2 regions of the Ensifer fredii genome follow, and region 2 is predicted to be linked to the other one. Evidence: riboswitches for the same ligand, from Rfam matches in the RefSeq annotation. Region 2 holds a riboswitch; the other holds the start of a gene.
The links. A riboswitch is a leader RNA that binds a small molecule or an ion and turns the genes downstream of it on or off. The one in region 2 is predicted to bind cobalamin.
Positions count from the first base shown of each region.

Region 1: it holds a riboswitch for cobalamin, as region 2 does, so the genes downstream of both, NXT3_RS32160 (ABC transporter substrate-binding protein) here and bluB (5,6-dimethylbenzimidazole synthase) in region 2, are expected to answer to the same signal.

Region 1 is NZ_CP024310.1:49,292-56,452, forward strand. Features, by position in the region: gene NXT3_RS23830 (class I SAM-dependent methyltransferase) at 47-1,123, shown strand; gene NXT3_RS23835 (flavodoxin family protein) at 1,280-2,353, shown strand; gene NXT3_RS23840 (MBL fold metallo-hydrolase) at 2,408-3,280, opposite strand; gene NXT3_RS31835 (hypothetical protein) at 3,555-3,692, shown strand; gene NXT3_RS23845 (hypothetical protein) at 3,791-4,045, opposite strand; cobalamin riboswitch at 4,196-4,427, shown strand; gene NXT3_RS32160 (ABC transporter substrate-binding protein) at 4,671-5,645, shown strand; gene NXT3_RS23855 (FecCD family ABC transporter permease) at 5,642-6,670, shown strand; gene NXT3_RS23860 (ABC transporter ATP-binding protein) at 6,667-7,161, shown strand, end outside.
Region 2 is NZ_CP024307.1:2,107,563-2,114,723, forward strand. Features, by position in the region: gene NXT3_RS10430 (acyl-homoserine-lactone synthase) at 1-532, shown strand, start outside; gene NXT3_RS10435 (DUF2865 domain-containing protein) at 690-1,823, shown strand; gene bluB (5,6-dimethylbenzimidazole synthase) at 1,777-2,538, opposite strand; cobalamin riboswitch at 2,583-2,794, opposite strand; gene NXT3_RS10445 (TolB family protein) at 2,837-3,661, opposite strand; gene NXT3_RS10450 (NAD+ synthase) at 3,665-5,347, opposite strand; gene NXT3_RS10455 (LTA synthase family protein) at 5,612-7,161, shown strand, end outside.

The sequences.
Region 1 (7,161 bases), on a different replicon from region 2:
TCGACCATCGCCGAAATTCATCGGCGCCCATGGAGGAGAGACGAATATGCAACAGACCCGGAAAGGAAGCGTGGACGCCGCCAAGCTCGACGCGTTCGTCGCCCGCGCGATCGGCGACCTCTCGGCTGGCTATGGCGGCGTGATGGTGAGTCTCGGCCACCGGCTCGGCCTATACAAGGCGATGGCGGAAGCCGGCCCGCTCACCTCGCGGGAGCTCGCGGGCCGCGCCGGCTGCGCCGAGCGCTATGTGCGCGAATGGCTGGGCTCGCAGCTTGCCGGCGGCTATGTCGGCTATCATGCGGTGAGTGATACCTATGAGCTGGCGCCGGAGCAGGCGCTTGTGCTGGCCGACGAGGACAGTCCCTACTTCATCCCGAACGCCTGGGCGGTGCCAGCGTCCATGTGGACGGACGAGGAGAAGGCGCTCGAGGCCTTCCGAACCGGCAGGGGCATTGCCTGGGGCGACCATGACGGGAAGCTCTTCTGCGGGGTCGCGGCCTTCTACCGCAATGCCTACAAGGCGAGCCTGGTTTCCGAATGGCTGCCGGCGCTCGACGGCGTCGTCGAGAAGCTCAAAGCCGGCGCACGCGTCGCCGATGTTGGCTGCGGCCACGGCCACTCGACGGTGCTGATGGCCGAGGCGTTCCCGGCCTCCGAGTTCCGCGGTTTCGACAACCACCTGGATTCGGTGGCGGAGGCCTGGAAGATCGCGGCGTTGGCAGGCGTTGCCGAGCGGACAAGCTTTGCGACCGCCTGCGCCGACGATTACCCGGCTACCGGCTACGATCTCATCTGCTTCTTTGATTGCCTGCACGATATGGGCGATCCGGTCGCCGCGGCCTCGCATGCCGCGAAAGCCATCGCACCGGGCGGCACCGTGATGCTGGTCGAGCCCTTCGCCAAGGACCGGGTCGAGGACAATGTCTCGCCGGTGGCGCGAATCTACTATGCCGCCTCGACGACGATCTGCTGCGCCCATGCGATCGCCGACGGCGGCCGCCTGGTGCTCGGCGCCCAGGCCGGCGAAGCGCGCCTTGAGGACGTGTTCCGCAAGGCCGGCTTCAGCCGCTTCAGGCGCGCGCTGGAAACGCCGTTCAACCTGATCCTTGAGGCGCGTCTCTAGAGCGGCGTGCTCCGTGATCCATCAACCTGAATATCCGGGCAGTACCTTACTGCCCGAAACAATCGTTGCCGAGCTCGATTACAGATTGCAGGTATAAAGAGAACGAACCGCAGCTGGACGTGCGCCATGACGAAAAGCCCTGAGACAAAACCGACGATGATTGAGCCGCGCAAGGGCACGCCAAGCCCGAGGCTCATGGAGAGCGAATTTCGCCGCCGCTTTCTCAACCGGTTCCAGGACAAGGCCTTCGACGCGCTTCGCCCGGAACTGGACAGGATCGCTGCCGCGGCATGGGATGCCCACGAGCATCAGCGAAAGGCGCCGCGTACCCGCAAGGCCGGAGCCGCCTTCAAGGATCCGAACTACGAACTGTCGGTCGATTGGCTCGCCGCGCGCGATGCGATACATGCGGCGCAGATGCGCCACGACGACCCGGACGGGCCGGCGCGTATCCTGTTGATCAGCGGCTCGTCGCGCAGCGAGCACACCTGTCCGGGCGAGATGTCGAAGTCCTATAGACTGACGCGGATCGCGCAGGACGCGTTGGACCGAACGGACGGGGTGAAGACGACCGTTCTCGAACTGCATCGCCTCGCTTCCGAATATGGTCGCGTGATTCATCCGTGCAAGGCCTGCTTTTCCACCTCGCCGGCTCTGTGCCATTGGCCGTGTTCCTGCTACCCCAACTATTCGCTCGGCCAGGTCGACGACTGGATGAACGAGATCTATCCGATGTGGGTCGAGGCGCATGGCATCATGATCGTCACGCCGGTCAACTGGTATCAGGTGAGCTCCCCGATCAAGCTGATGATGGACCGGCTCGTCTGCGCCGATGGCGGCAATGCCGATCCGACCTTGACGAAGGGCAAGGATGCTGCACTTGCCAAGGCACTCGAACTCGAGGGCTGGAGCTATCCGCGGCATCTTGCCGGGCGGCTCTTTTCCGTCATCGTGCATGGAGACGTGGAAGGGGTCGAGAACGTTCGGCGCAGCCTGTCGGACTGGCTCTGCTACATGCATCTCGAACCGGCTGGCGCCTTGGCGGAACTGGATCGCTATATCGGCTATTGGAAGCCCTATGCGCTGAGCCATGCGGAGCTCGATGCCGACGAGGCGGTGCAGGAAGAGGTCCGCAACGCGGCGCGGACTCTCTTGGAGGCAGTGATGCTCAAGCGAAACGGACAGTGGGTCTCTGCCGGCAAGGAGCTCTCGCAGCCACGCCAGAAGTGATCGAAGCTCACGGCAAGCGATGCCCGTAAACCACGGTCGAGGCGGTGGACAAGCTCATAGCGCGGAGAGGGCGGCGATGTTCTTCCGATGCACGGCCTCATAGGGCTCGAAATACGAGACGGCCCCCGTTGCCAGGTCCTCGGCGATAAAGTCCTTGAGGGATGCGGCTCGGCCCTGTTTGACCGCCTGCATCAACTGCTCGAGGTAGCACCGGTTGGCGTCGATGAGCCACGCTTCATATCCGCCTGCCGCGATCCGATCCGGATCGCCGTGGTTCGGCAGGATGCGATTGATCGGCCAGGTCGCCAGGCGCGCGAGCTCGCGAATGTGTTTCTCGGTGTTCTCCGCTTCGGAAACATAGGTGACGGTGTCTTCGAGCGTATCGCCGGCCAGAAGAATTTTCTCGTCCGGCAACCAGAGGATGGTCCCGTCGGCGCTGTGGATGTCGAAATGGTGGAGCTCGACCCGGCGACTTCCGACCTCAAGGTCCAGCCTCGTTTCAAAGAGACGATTGGGCATGACGAGCGGGCTGATGGGCGGGACGCGTGTGGCGAGTTGATCGCGATTGGCATGAAGCAGATGGGCGGTCAGCTTCAGCGCGATGATTTCGCAATCGGCAAAGACCGCATTGCCGGCGACATGGTCATTGTGCCAATGGCTGAGGACGACCCGGATGGTCCTTGCGCCGAGCCCCTCGAGATGGCGCCTGATGGCTTGCGCATGGGCAAGCGAGATATGCGTGTCGTAGACGATCGCCTCGCCTGCATTAAAGACCGCATAGGAGGCGACCCCCAAGCCGTAGGCACCGTCATCGAGCCAATTCGGCTCCGCGCCATGAAGTCTCCGCCCCTCGATGCGGCCGTCGTAGTAGGCAAAGACGCCGTGATGCGGTTCAAGGATTCTCAGTGTCGAGGTCATGTCTGGCATGCGAGGCTCTCGAGCAAATTGGCTTCAATCTCTGCCGCGGCGGTCGGCGGCTCGGCAGCGCAGAACTATCACATCCTGACCGCCGCTCACATCGGTTTGCGCATGATTTGGCTCTAGCCCTGCGCGGCCGGAATTAGGAAACTCGCGATTCGTTGTGGTGCCATAAATCATTGAAAGGTTGTATTTTTGCCAATTCATTAACAAATCCCTACATTCCTGCGTCTTTCGGGATCGGCCGGCTGTTGTCGGCAGGCGAACCGCAGCCAGCAGGAGTTTGCGATGGCTGGAAGAGGGCCGGGCGAGGGGACTGCTCGACATCGGCGAGCCGCTGCCCACCGCGCGCATCTTCATGGACCTGATCTTCGGCGCCGCGGCGCTCGAGACCGGCCAGGGACCCGAATGGCCGGGCTGACCGGAATGGCCGGGCTTCATGCGCAGCTGCATCCGCCTGATCGTCAACGGCATTGCGCAGGGGCCCGCGCAAGGCGATTGATCGTCTTCTGCGGATCGTCAGGTCATCCTGCGAACCACCCAGAGAGACCGGCCCGCATGGGCTATACCCGAGACGAGCCGCAGGCGAGGGTCGTCCTTGAGCCGCTCGGCCTCGGCCGCATCGAGAAGCAGCGCCTGCCGATCGGTCTCGTTAGCGTTCGGCGTAATCCAGCAGCGCCGTTCCTCGCAGCAGAGGCCTGCTTCCGGATGCTCCTGCAGGTATTCGATCGCGTATCCGGCCTCGACTTTTTGCAGTTCCGCGTCGATCGACATCGTCCTTCCTCCCGACCTGAAATCGCTCGGGATTATACCTGATTGTGGCGGCCCAGGGAGCGGCGGCCTCGGCATCGGGGTCCGCACTGTGTGGAGGCATCGCCGAAATGTTGGTAGGCAGCACTGGCCTTGACCAGTCATGATCAACGAATTAAGGAAGCCAGCGACGGTTCCCCTACGATGAAGCGAAGGGGATTAATAGGGAACACGGTGCGGACGACCCAACAGGGACCAAGACCGTGGCTGCCCCCGCAACTGTAAGCGGATTGCCGCCCATCCTCGTGACGCGAGAAGCGTCATGCCACTGCGAAATTGTCGCGGGAAGGCAGGTGGACGGCAGATATCCGCAAGCCAGGAGACCTGCCGTCATGCGTTCACTCCAATCACGGGCGGGGATGCCCGGAACAGGACACAGCATGACCTCTCCTTGCGCCGACCCGCGCCTTGCCTCTGGTCTTTCCCGTTCCGCGACGCCGCCGAACTGTCGGCAGGCGGGCTGACTCCGTCCGTTCGCGCCGCGACCGGCCGCATCCTTTCGGCCGTTTCATCGAATCCGGGAAATAGGCTTATGAAAATCCTGTTTGCGAAATCGAAACACGGCATCCTGTGCGCAGCCGCCGTTCTTATGGCTATCGGCATGGAGGCGAAAGCCGCCGAAACCAGCTATCCGCTGATGCTCACCAATTGCGGCCGTCAGGTCACGTTTCAGAAGGCGCCCGAACGGGCCGTCTCGATCGGCCAGAGCAGCACCGAAATCCTTTACCTGCTCGGCCTCCAGGATCGGATGGTCGGCACCGCCGTTTGGATCGGGCCGGTCATCAAGGGCTACGAGGAGGTGAATGCCAAGGTCGAACGGCTCGCCGACAACGATCCGAGCTTCGAAAGCGTCGTCGCCAAGAAGCCGGATCTTGTGACCGCGCAGTTCCAGTGGCATGTCGGCCCGGAGGGCATCGTCGCCAAGCCGGAGCAGTTCGAGGAGCTCGGAATACCGGTCTATACGTCGCCGGCCGATTGCATCGGCAAGGACAATACCGGCGGCGGCGACGGCGTTCGCCATTCGGTGTTCACGATGGACCTGATCTATCAGGAAATCACCGAACTCGCGCAGATCTTCAACGTCCAGGAGCGCGGCGAGACGCTGGTTGCCGAACTGAAGACGCGTGAGGAAGCGGCGAAGAAGAAGATCGCTTCGGCGGACGGCAAGCTTTCCGCAGTGTTCTGGTTCTCGAGCGCCGAGCTCGACATCGATCCCTATGTCGCCGGCAAGAATGGCGCGCCGGGTTACATCATGCGCTCGCTCGGCATCAGGAATGTCATCGACAGCGAAGAGGAATGGCCGACGGTGGGGTGGGAAACCATCGCCAAGTCCGGCCCGACGCTGATCGTCGCGGGCAAGATGCAGCGCCGTCGTTTCCCCGCCGACGACGTCGCCGTCAAGCACAAGTTCCTCGAGTCCGATCCGGTCTCGAGCCTGATGCCTGCGGTGAAGGACGGCCATGTGGTCGAGATGGACGCCCAGGCGATGAACCCGACGATCCGGACCATCGAGGGCATCGAGGTGCTTGCCGATGCCGTCGAGAAATCCGGCCTGAACAAGTGATCGGCAGCGCACCATCCCTGTCCCGGACGAGCGCCAGCCTGCTGGCGCTCGTCGTGCTGTTCGTCGCGCTCTGGCTGGGTGCGGCGATCGGCGAGACGGCCATACCCATGAGCGTGGTGGCCAAGACGGTCGCCAACCGCCTGTGGGATGCCGGCTACGGCGTCGATGCGCTCGACGAGGGCATCATCTGGAACTACCGGGTGAGCCGCGCCATCGCTGCTGCCAGCTGCGGTGCGGCGCTGGCGCTTTCCGGCGTCGTGCTGCAGTCGCTGCTGCGCAATCCGCTGGCCGACCCCTATATCCTCGGCATCTCCGCGGGCGCATCGACCGGCGCTGTCGGCGTCGCCGTCCTCGGCATCGGCGCCGGGCTGTTGACGCTGCCGGTCGGCGCCTTCGGCGGGGCGCTACTTGCCTTCGGGCTCGTCAGCCTGCTGGCGGTGCGGGCGGGCAGGGGTCATGGCGCGATCGTTCTGGCCGGCGTCGCCGGCTCGCAGCTCTTCAACGCGCTCACTTCCTTGATCGTCACCAAGGCGGCGAATGCGGAACAGGCGCGGGCAATCATGTTCCGGCTGCTCGGCAATCTCTCCGGCGTCCGCTGGCCGGATGTCTGGCTCGCAGTGCCTGTTGCCCTGGTCGGCCTCATTGTCTGTCTCTGGCACGCACGCGCCCTCGACGCATTCACCTTCGGCTCCGAATCCGCCGCCTCGCTCGGCATCCCGGTGCGCCGGGTCTATGCCGTGCTGATCGGCGTATCGGCGATGATGACGGCGACCATGGTCAGCATGGTCGGGTCGATCGGCTTCGTCGGCCTCGTCATCCCCCATATCGCCCGTATGATCGTCGGCGTCCGGCACGGATTGCTGCTGCCGGTCTCCGCCTTGGTGGGAGCGGTGTTCATGATCGCCGCCGACATCGTGTCGCGCATCATCATTCCCGGGCAGGTGCTGCCGATCGGCGTCGTCACCGCGCTGGTCGGCGCGCCCGCCTTCGCTGCCATCCTCAGCCAGCGCAGGACGGTTCGATGACGCTTTCGGCTTGCAACGTCTCATGGTCGGCCGGCGGCGCCTCGATCCTCGAGGACGTCTCGCTCGACGTCGCCGCCGGTGAGTTTCTCGGCATCGTCGGTCCGAACGGTTCCGGCAAGACCAGCCTGATGTCGCTGCTTGCCGGCCTGCGGCGGCCGCGGTCCGGTCACGTTCTGCTCGACGGAGAGAGCGTCGACAGGCTGAGCCGGAAGCAGATCGCCAAGCGCATCGCGCTGGTCGAGCAGCAGGCCGAAACCGGCGAGCGCATCTCGGCGCGCCAGGCGGTGGAACTCGGCCGCACGCCGCATCTCGGGCCGCTCACGCCGTGGTCGGCCATGGATGACGCCATCGTCGACGAGGCGATCCGTAATGTCGGCATGGCGCAGCTCGCCGCGCGGATGTGGCACACGCTGTCGGGCGGCGAGCGGCAGCGCCTGCACATCGCCCGGGCGCTGGCACAGCAGCCGCAAATCCTCCTCCTCGACGAGCCG
Region 2 (7,161 bases):
CGAGGGCGATTGGGAAATCGACCACTACGACAAGGCCAATCCGCTCTATGTGATGTCCTATTCGCCGGAAACCGGGAAGCTGCGTGGCTCGCTCAGGCTCCTGCCGACGCTGGGGCCGAACATGCTGGATGATACATTCCCGGTGCTGCTCGGCGGCAACCCGGAAATCCGGAGCGCTTCGGTCTGGGAATCGAGCCGCTTCTGCATCGACCCGGATATTTCCCAGGACCGGTCTTCGAATCAGGTAACGATCGCCGCCGCCGAACTGATGTGCGGCGTCGGCGAACTTGGCCTTGCCTCCGGCATCAGCCACATCGTCACCGTCACAGACGTCTTCCTTGAGCGGATGTTCCGCCGCATGGGGTGCCCCGGAGAACGGATTGCCGAGCCGCACAGGATCGGCAATGTCTACGCGGTCGCGGTCGCCTGGGAAGTGTCGAGAAGCCTGCTTCGACAGATGAAGGCCGTTGCCCTCATCGAAGGCACGGTGCTCGAACGGCCCATGTCGCTCGAAACTGCAAGGGCGGCCTAATCATGGCCGGGCCGTTCAGGCGGCCCGGCCCTTCCTGTCTCGGAACACGTATTAACGCAAACGCCGTCTTGTCGTTGCGCCCTCACCCTAACGTCGTATGATGTGACTACAGGCGCCCCTGTCCCGCGATCAGCGGAGCGAAATGCAGGAAAGACGAGTGTCAGTGTCCCGATCCACTGCGTCCTTGAGGATGATGCGCCTTGCGGCCGCTCTGCTGCCCCTCGCCTTGGCTATGCCTGGGCAGGCATCGGCCACCGACGTCTGCGCGCGCCTCAGCGCCCGCCTCGCAGAGCTGCCGGCGGCGTTCACGACAAACGCCAATCTGCGCGATTTCACCGGCGCGGTTTCGCGACAGAACATCGAACTTCGCCGCGCCAGGAACGAAAGGCGGCGCATGGAATGCAGCGACGAGTCCGTCGTCTACATCGAAAGCGAAAATGCGGCTGCCTGTGCCGAGCTTGACGATGCGATTGCGCGCATGGAGGACAATCTCCACACGCTCAAGGCCCAACGCCGGCACCTGATTTCGAAGGGCAATGAGGACATGCGCCGGCGGATCCTCGCCGCCATGGAATTGAACGACTGCTCGGGGGACGCCGCTCCGAACTGGGACGAGACGGTTCCGGATGAATTCGGCACCGAAGAGGCGCGCGCTCATCGCAACATCCTCGAAAGCTTCCCGCCGGACGGCGAGGACTATCCGTTGCTGTTCGATGGTCCGACCGACGATTTCACATTCATGGAGAACGGCGCGGCAGGCGGCTTCAGGACCATGTGCGTGCGGACCTGCGACGGAGCATTTTTCCCGATTTCGTCGAACGCCACGCCGGCCGACTTCGGACGCGACGCCGAGCTTTGCCGGGCACGATGCCCCGGCGCCGATACGGAACTCTATTATCACGTCCTCGCCACCGAGGAGAGCGAGCAGATGGTTTCGGCGTCCACGGGAAGGCCGTACAGGGAACTCGCCAACGCCTTCGCCTATCGTGTGCGCGACGTCGGTTCTCCCGGCATCTGCGGCTGCCAGATTCCGAAGATCACGACGGATCAGAACAAAAGCACCACCTCGGGAACCAAGCTTTCGGTGGTCAGCCCTTCCGTCGTGACGATCGAGGGGCCGTCTGCACCAGCCTTCGGACCAGCGGGGGCAAAGCCCGTGGAAGAGCGCCCCTATGATCCGAAGAGCAGCAAGGTCCGGGTTGTCGGTCCTGCCTTCCTGCCACAGGAAGAGAGCGCGATCGATCTCAAGAACCCTCGGGGATCGCGTTACCAGCCGCTGCAAAACGAGTGACACCTTCCCTTTGGGCGGTCGTTACGAGGCTGTCGCGGACGCCCCATCCTTCGTCGAAAACGAGGTCCTCGAGCGGCAAGCGTTGCCGCCAGCCCTTCACCGCCAATTCCGGCTGCTGGTAGAGGCGATCGACATAGCCAAGGCACAGCCAGGCGACGATTTCGATGTGCTCCGGAATTCCGAGGATATCTTTGACCTCGTTCTCGTGGAAAATGCTGACCCAACCGACGCCGACGCCTTCGGACCGCGCCGCGAGCCAAAGATTCTGCACCGCGCAAACCGTCGAATACACGTCCATTTGCGAATTGTGCGTGCGGCCGAGCACGACGGCGCCGCCGCGGGTCCGGTCGCAGGTCACGCAAATGCCGAGCGGCGCCTTGCGTATGCCCTCGAGCTTGAGTGACCGGTATTTCGCCTGCGCCTCGCCCGAAAACATTCCGGCTGCCTCCTCATTGGCGCGCTGGAAAGCCTGCCAGACCCTCTCCCGCGTCTCGATTCGCCGTACGAGCACGAAGTTCCACGGCTGCATGAAGCCGACGGACGGGGCACGATGCGCCGCTTCGAGCAGGCGGGCGATCAGCGGTTCGGGCAGCGGTTCGGGCAGGAACTCGTCGCGCACGTCGCGGCGCGTCTCGATGGCACGATAGACGGCGGCGCGCTCGTCCGGCGAAAAGGCACCGGCCGCCGCAAGGCAGCCGTTCGGGTCAGGCAGCATCGTTCGATCCCCAACAATGCGCAACCTCCCGCCGTCCGCGCGGGGCCGGTCTATCTCGCCAGGCCGGTCTTCTGACTTCGGATCACTCGGCTGCGCCACCTTCCCAGATCGCATCAGGAACCAGTGGCAAAGCTCTGAAAATACTCAGAACTCTTTTGGCGCAGACGTCACCGTCACAGCGTTGGGCACGTGCCGGAATTCTACCGGCTTCCCGATTCTCCCGCAGCAAGCGGGCACCTGACGGCCGCATATGGGCACAGCCGCCGGCGAAACGCAAGGCGGGGGCGCCGCGCCCTGCTCAAGCCGGCCGATAACGCACGAAGGCGAAGGCATCGCCGTTGGGCGACCAGTTCGGAACGTTCATCGTCCCCTGCCCGCCGAAGAGTTCGAAGAGGACACGCGCATTGCTGCCTTCCGGATCCATCAGCCGAAGCCGCACATCGAGATCGCGCGGATGGTCGAAGACCTCGCCGTCATAGGACAGCACCAGCAGATGCCCGCCGTCCGGCGACGGGTGCGGGAACCAGTCACCATAAGGGCTGTCGGTGATGCGCTGGACATCGCTGCCGTCCGGCCTCACCCGCCAGATCTGCATGCGGCCGGTGCGGCTCGAATTGAAATAGATCCACGCACCGTCCGGCGACCAGTCCGGGCCGTCGTTGCGGCCCTCGCCATGCGTCAGGCGCCGCTCCTCTCCGCCATCGACCGAAATCGTGTAGATGTCGAAGATCTGGTCGCGGATCCCGCAATAGGTCAACGTTTTCCCATCCGGGGACCAGCCGTGCCAATAGGACGGCAGGTTGCGTGTCACCAGTCGCGGCGTGCCGCCCTCGGCCGGCAGCAGATAGATCGCCGACTTGCCGAATTCGGTCTTGTCGCTGATCGCCAGCGTTTTCCCGTCCGGCGAAATGCCGTGATCGTTGTTGCATTGCCCGGCAAAGCCCGTGTCGATTTCCACGGGCTCGGAACCGTCAAAGGCAAGCCGATAGAGCCTGCCGTCGCCGTTGATGATCAGTGATTTGCCGTCCGGCGACCAGTTCGGCGCCTCGACCAGCCGCTCCGTCTGCCAGACGACTTGCGTCTCGCCGGTGGCAATATCGAAAATCTCCACCGAACTGCGCATGATCTACCCTCGGTCGCGGAAACGGTTGGTGATCGGATAGCGCCGGTCCCGGCCGAAATTCTTCTTGGTGATCTTGACCCCGGGAGCCGACTGCCGCCGCTTGTATTCGGCGATGTAGAGCAGGTGTTCGATCCGATGCACCGTGGCCTCGTCATGCCCGCGGGCGACGATTTCCTCGGTACTCAGTTCCTTCTCCACCAGGCACTCGAGAATGTCGTCGAGGACCGGATAGGGCGGCAGCGAGTCCTGGTCGGTCTGGTTGGGCCGCAGTTCGGCCGAGGGCGCCTTGTCGATGATGTTCAGCGGGATGACCTCGCCGGAGGGGCCGAGTGCTCCGGGCGGCACAGCGCCATTGCGCCAGCGCGACAGTGCATAGACCTGCATCTTGTAAAGGTCCTTGATCGGGTTAAAGCCGCCGTTCATGTCGCCGTAGAGCGTCGCGTAGCCGACCGACATTTCCGATTTGTTGCCGGTGGTCACCACCATCGAGCCGAACTTGTTGGAGATCGCCATCAGGATCGTGCCGCGCGTGCGGCTCTGCAGGTTCTCCTCGGTGATCCCGGATTCGGTCCCCTCGAACGTGTCGGCGAGAGCATTGAGAAAGCCTTCGACGGGCTCCTCGATCGCAACGACGTCATAATGGCAGCCGAGCGCCTTGGCACAGGCCTCGGCGTCCTTCAGCGATTCCCGCGACGTATAGCGATAGGGCAGCATGATCGTGCGAACCCGCTCCTCGCCGAGCGCGTCCACGGCGAGCGCCGCGCAGATCGCCGAGTCGATGCCGCCCGACAGGCCGAGGACGACGTTCTTGAAGCCGTTCTTGTTGACGTAGTCGCGCAGCCCCAACATGCAGGCGCGATAGTCCGCCTCCTCGCATTCCGGCAGGCGAGACCGGAGTCCGTTGTGTGAGACCCAGCCGTCGTCACCCCTCGTCCATTCGGAGATCGCGAGCGCCTCCTCGAACTGGCTCATCTGGAAGGCGAGCGAGCGATCGGCATTGAAGCCGAAGCTCGCGCCGTCGAAGACCAGTTCGTCCTGCCCGCCGAGCTGATTGGCATAGATCATCGGCAAGCCGGTCTCTATCACCTGCTTCAGCACGATCTGGTGACGGACATCAACTTTACCGCGGTAGTAGGGCGAACCGTTCGGAGAAAGCAGGATTTCGGCGCCGCTTTCCTCGAGCGTCTCGCAGACGCCGAGCTCTCCCCAAATGTCTTCGCAGATCGGAACCCCGATGCGAATGCCGCGGAAATTCACCGGACCGGGCATCTCGCCTTGATCGAACACCCGCTTTTCGTCGAACTCGCCGTAATTCGGCAGATCCACCTTGTCACGGACGGCGATGATCTTGCCCCCGTCCAGGACGGCCACCGAATTGTGCCGCTGCGCGGAGGCTTGACGGGGGAAGCCGATGATCACTCCCGGCCCTCCATCCGCCGTCTCTGCGGCGAGGTTCTCGACGGCGCGCAGGCACGCCTTCAGGAAGGCCGGTTTCAGCACCAGGTCTTCAGGCGGATAGCCGGAAATGAAAAGCTCGGTGAACAGCACCAGGTCGGCGCCCTGGCGCGCGGCGTCGGCCCGCGCTTCGCGCGCCTTGGCCAGGTTGCCGGCGATATCGCCGACGGTCGGATTGAGCTGGGCTACGGCGATCCGTAGCGTCGAAGGTGCGGCTTTCTGTGGGGTCATGGCAGGCCTGTCGGTGTTTCCTCGGCGAATGCATCCAGCTTAAGGCTTGTACTTAACGCATCAGGGGGCAAAAAAACCCCTCCCAATCGCAATGCTTAGAAAAAATCTGAAAAATCCTGTTGTTCCCGGCCGTTAGTGACGCGACAGGGACCCGTCGCCACAGCGGGAACCTGAGGATCATCAAAGCCGTTTCGCCATTCATCCCCCGTTCAAGATGACGGTCGTATGACAGTTGAACGAAAGTTTTGTGAAATTGGAGAAGTTGTGGCCAGTATCGATTCCGCCGCGAGAGGTCCTCAGGTCTATGTCGAAAGGCCGGGCTTTTCCGTCAGACACGCAAAGACCCTGGCGGGCACCCGCAGCGCGCTGTTTTCGCTTTCGCTTGCCGCGACGATCGTCTTTGCGGTCGAGTTCATCGTGCGCCAGTCAGGCTCCGAAACGATCGCCTATTTCATCGATCCAATGCGGCCGGCCTGGACGACGGTCGCAGTCTTCTTCCTCGTCATGCTGGCGCTCGACGCGCTGTTTGGCCGTGAGCACAAGGGCGCGCTCGTGGTGGCGCCGCTCGCCATCATCCCGGCATTTATCTGCCAGCAGAAGCAAGTCTTCCTGTCCGACCCGCTCTATCCCACCGATTTTCTGTTCGGCCGTCAGATCATGGAGCTGATGCCGGTGCTGGTGAAGGATCGGCCATGGACCGCAGTCGGTGTCGTTCTCGGAATACTGGCAACCGTCATCGCCATCGCCCTGCTGCTGCGCTACGCCTGGCGGAACTTTCCGAAGCTGACCAGCCGGGAGCGTCTCGCACGGGTCGTCTTCGCCCTGCCGCTGCTCGTCGCCTTCTGGAACATCATGGACTACAACCAGTTCTCCTGGGTCCGTGACCGGTTGCGCGTCATTCCGATCATGTGGGACCAGACCGAGAACTACCGCCACAACGGCTTCGTGCTCGCCTTCGCGATCAACCTGCCGATGGCCAATGTGAGCGCTCCGCCCGGCTACATGGCCGATGCGATCGGCCGAATTCCCGTAAAGCCGCTGCCCGCCGGAACGACGCATCGCGGCAAGCCGGACGTCATCGTGCTGATGAGCGAATCCTTCTGGGATCCGACGCGTCTGCCCAAGGTCAAGCTGACGCCCGATCCGATGCCGACGATCCGCGAACTCCAGGGCGGCAACGTCTTCTCGCCCGAATTCGGCGGCATGACGGCCAATGTCGAGTTCGAAGCGCTGACCGGCTTTTCGAATGCCTTCTTGCCCTATGGCAGCATTCCATACCAGCAATATATCCGCAATCCGATCCCGTCGCTCGCAACCTTCTTCCGCGGCGAAGGCTATGTGTCGCGCGCCATCCACCCGTTCCAGGGCTGGTTCTGGAACCGCACCGCCGTCTACAAGGCCTTCGGCTTCGATACCTTCCGCTCCGAAGAGAACCTGCCGGCGATGCAGAAGCGCGGAATTTTCGCTTCGGATGAATCGCTGACAAAGGAGATCATCCGCCAGGCCGACGCGATGGACGATCCCTTCTTCTTCTTTGCCGTGACGCTGCAGGGCCATGGGCCCTACGAGCCGAACCGCTACGCGAAGAACACCATCAAGGTCGAGGGCGACCTCCCGGAAAGCGACCGGCAGGTGCTTGCCACCTACGCTCAAGGGATCAAGGAGGCCGACGACAGCCTGAAAATGCTCATGGAGTGGGCGAAGCAGCGGGATCGCGAGACGATCATCGTTCTCTTCGGCGACCACCTGCCGCCGCTCAACACCGTCTACACCAGCACCGGCTACATGAAAGACGTGACGGCGGAACGCAAGGG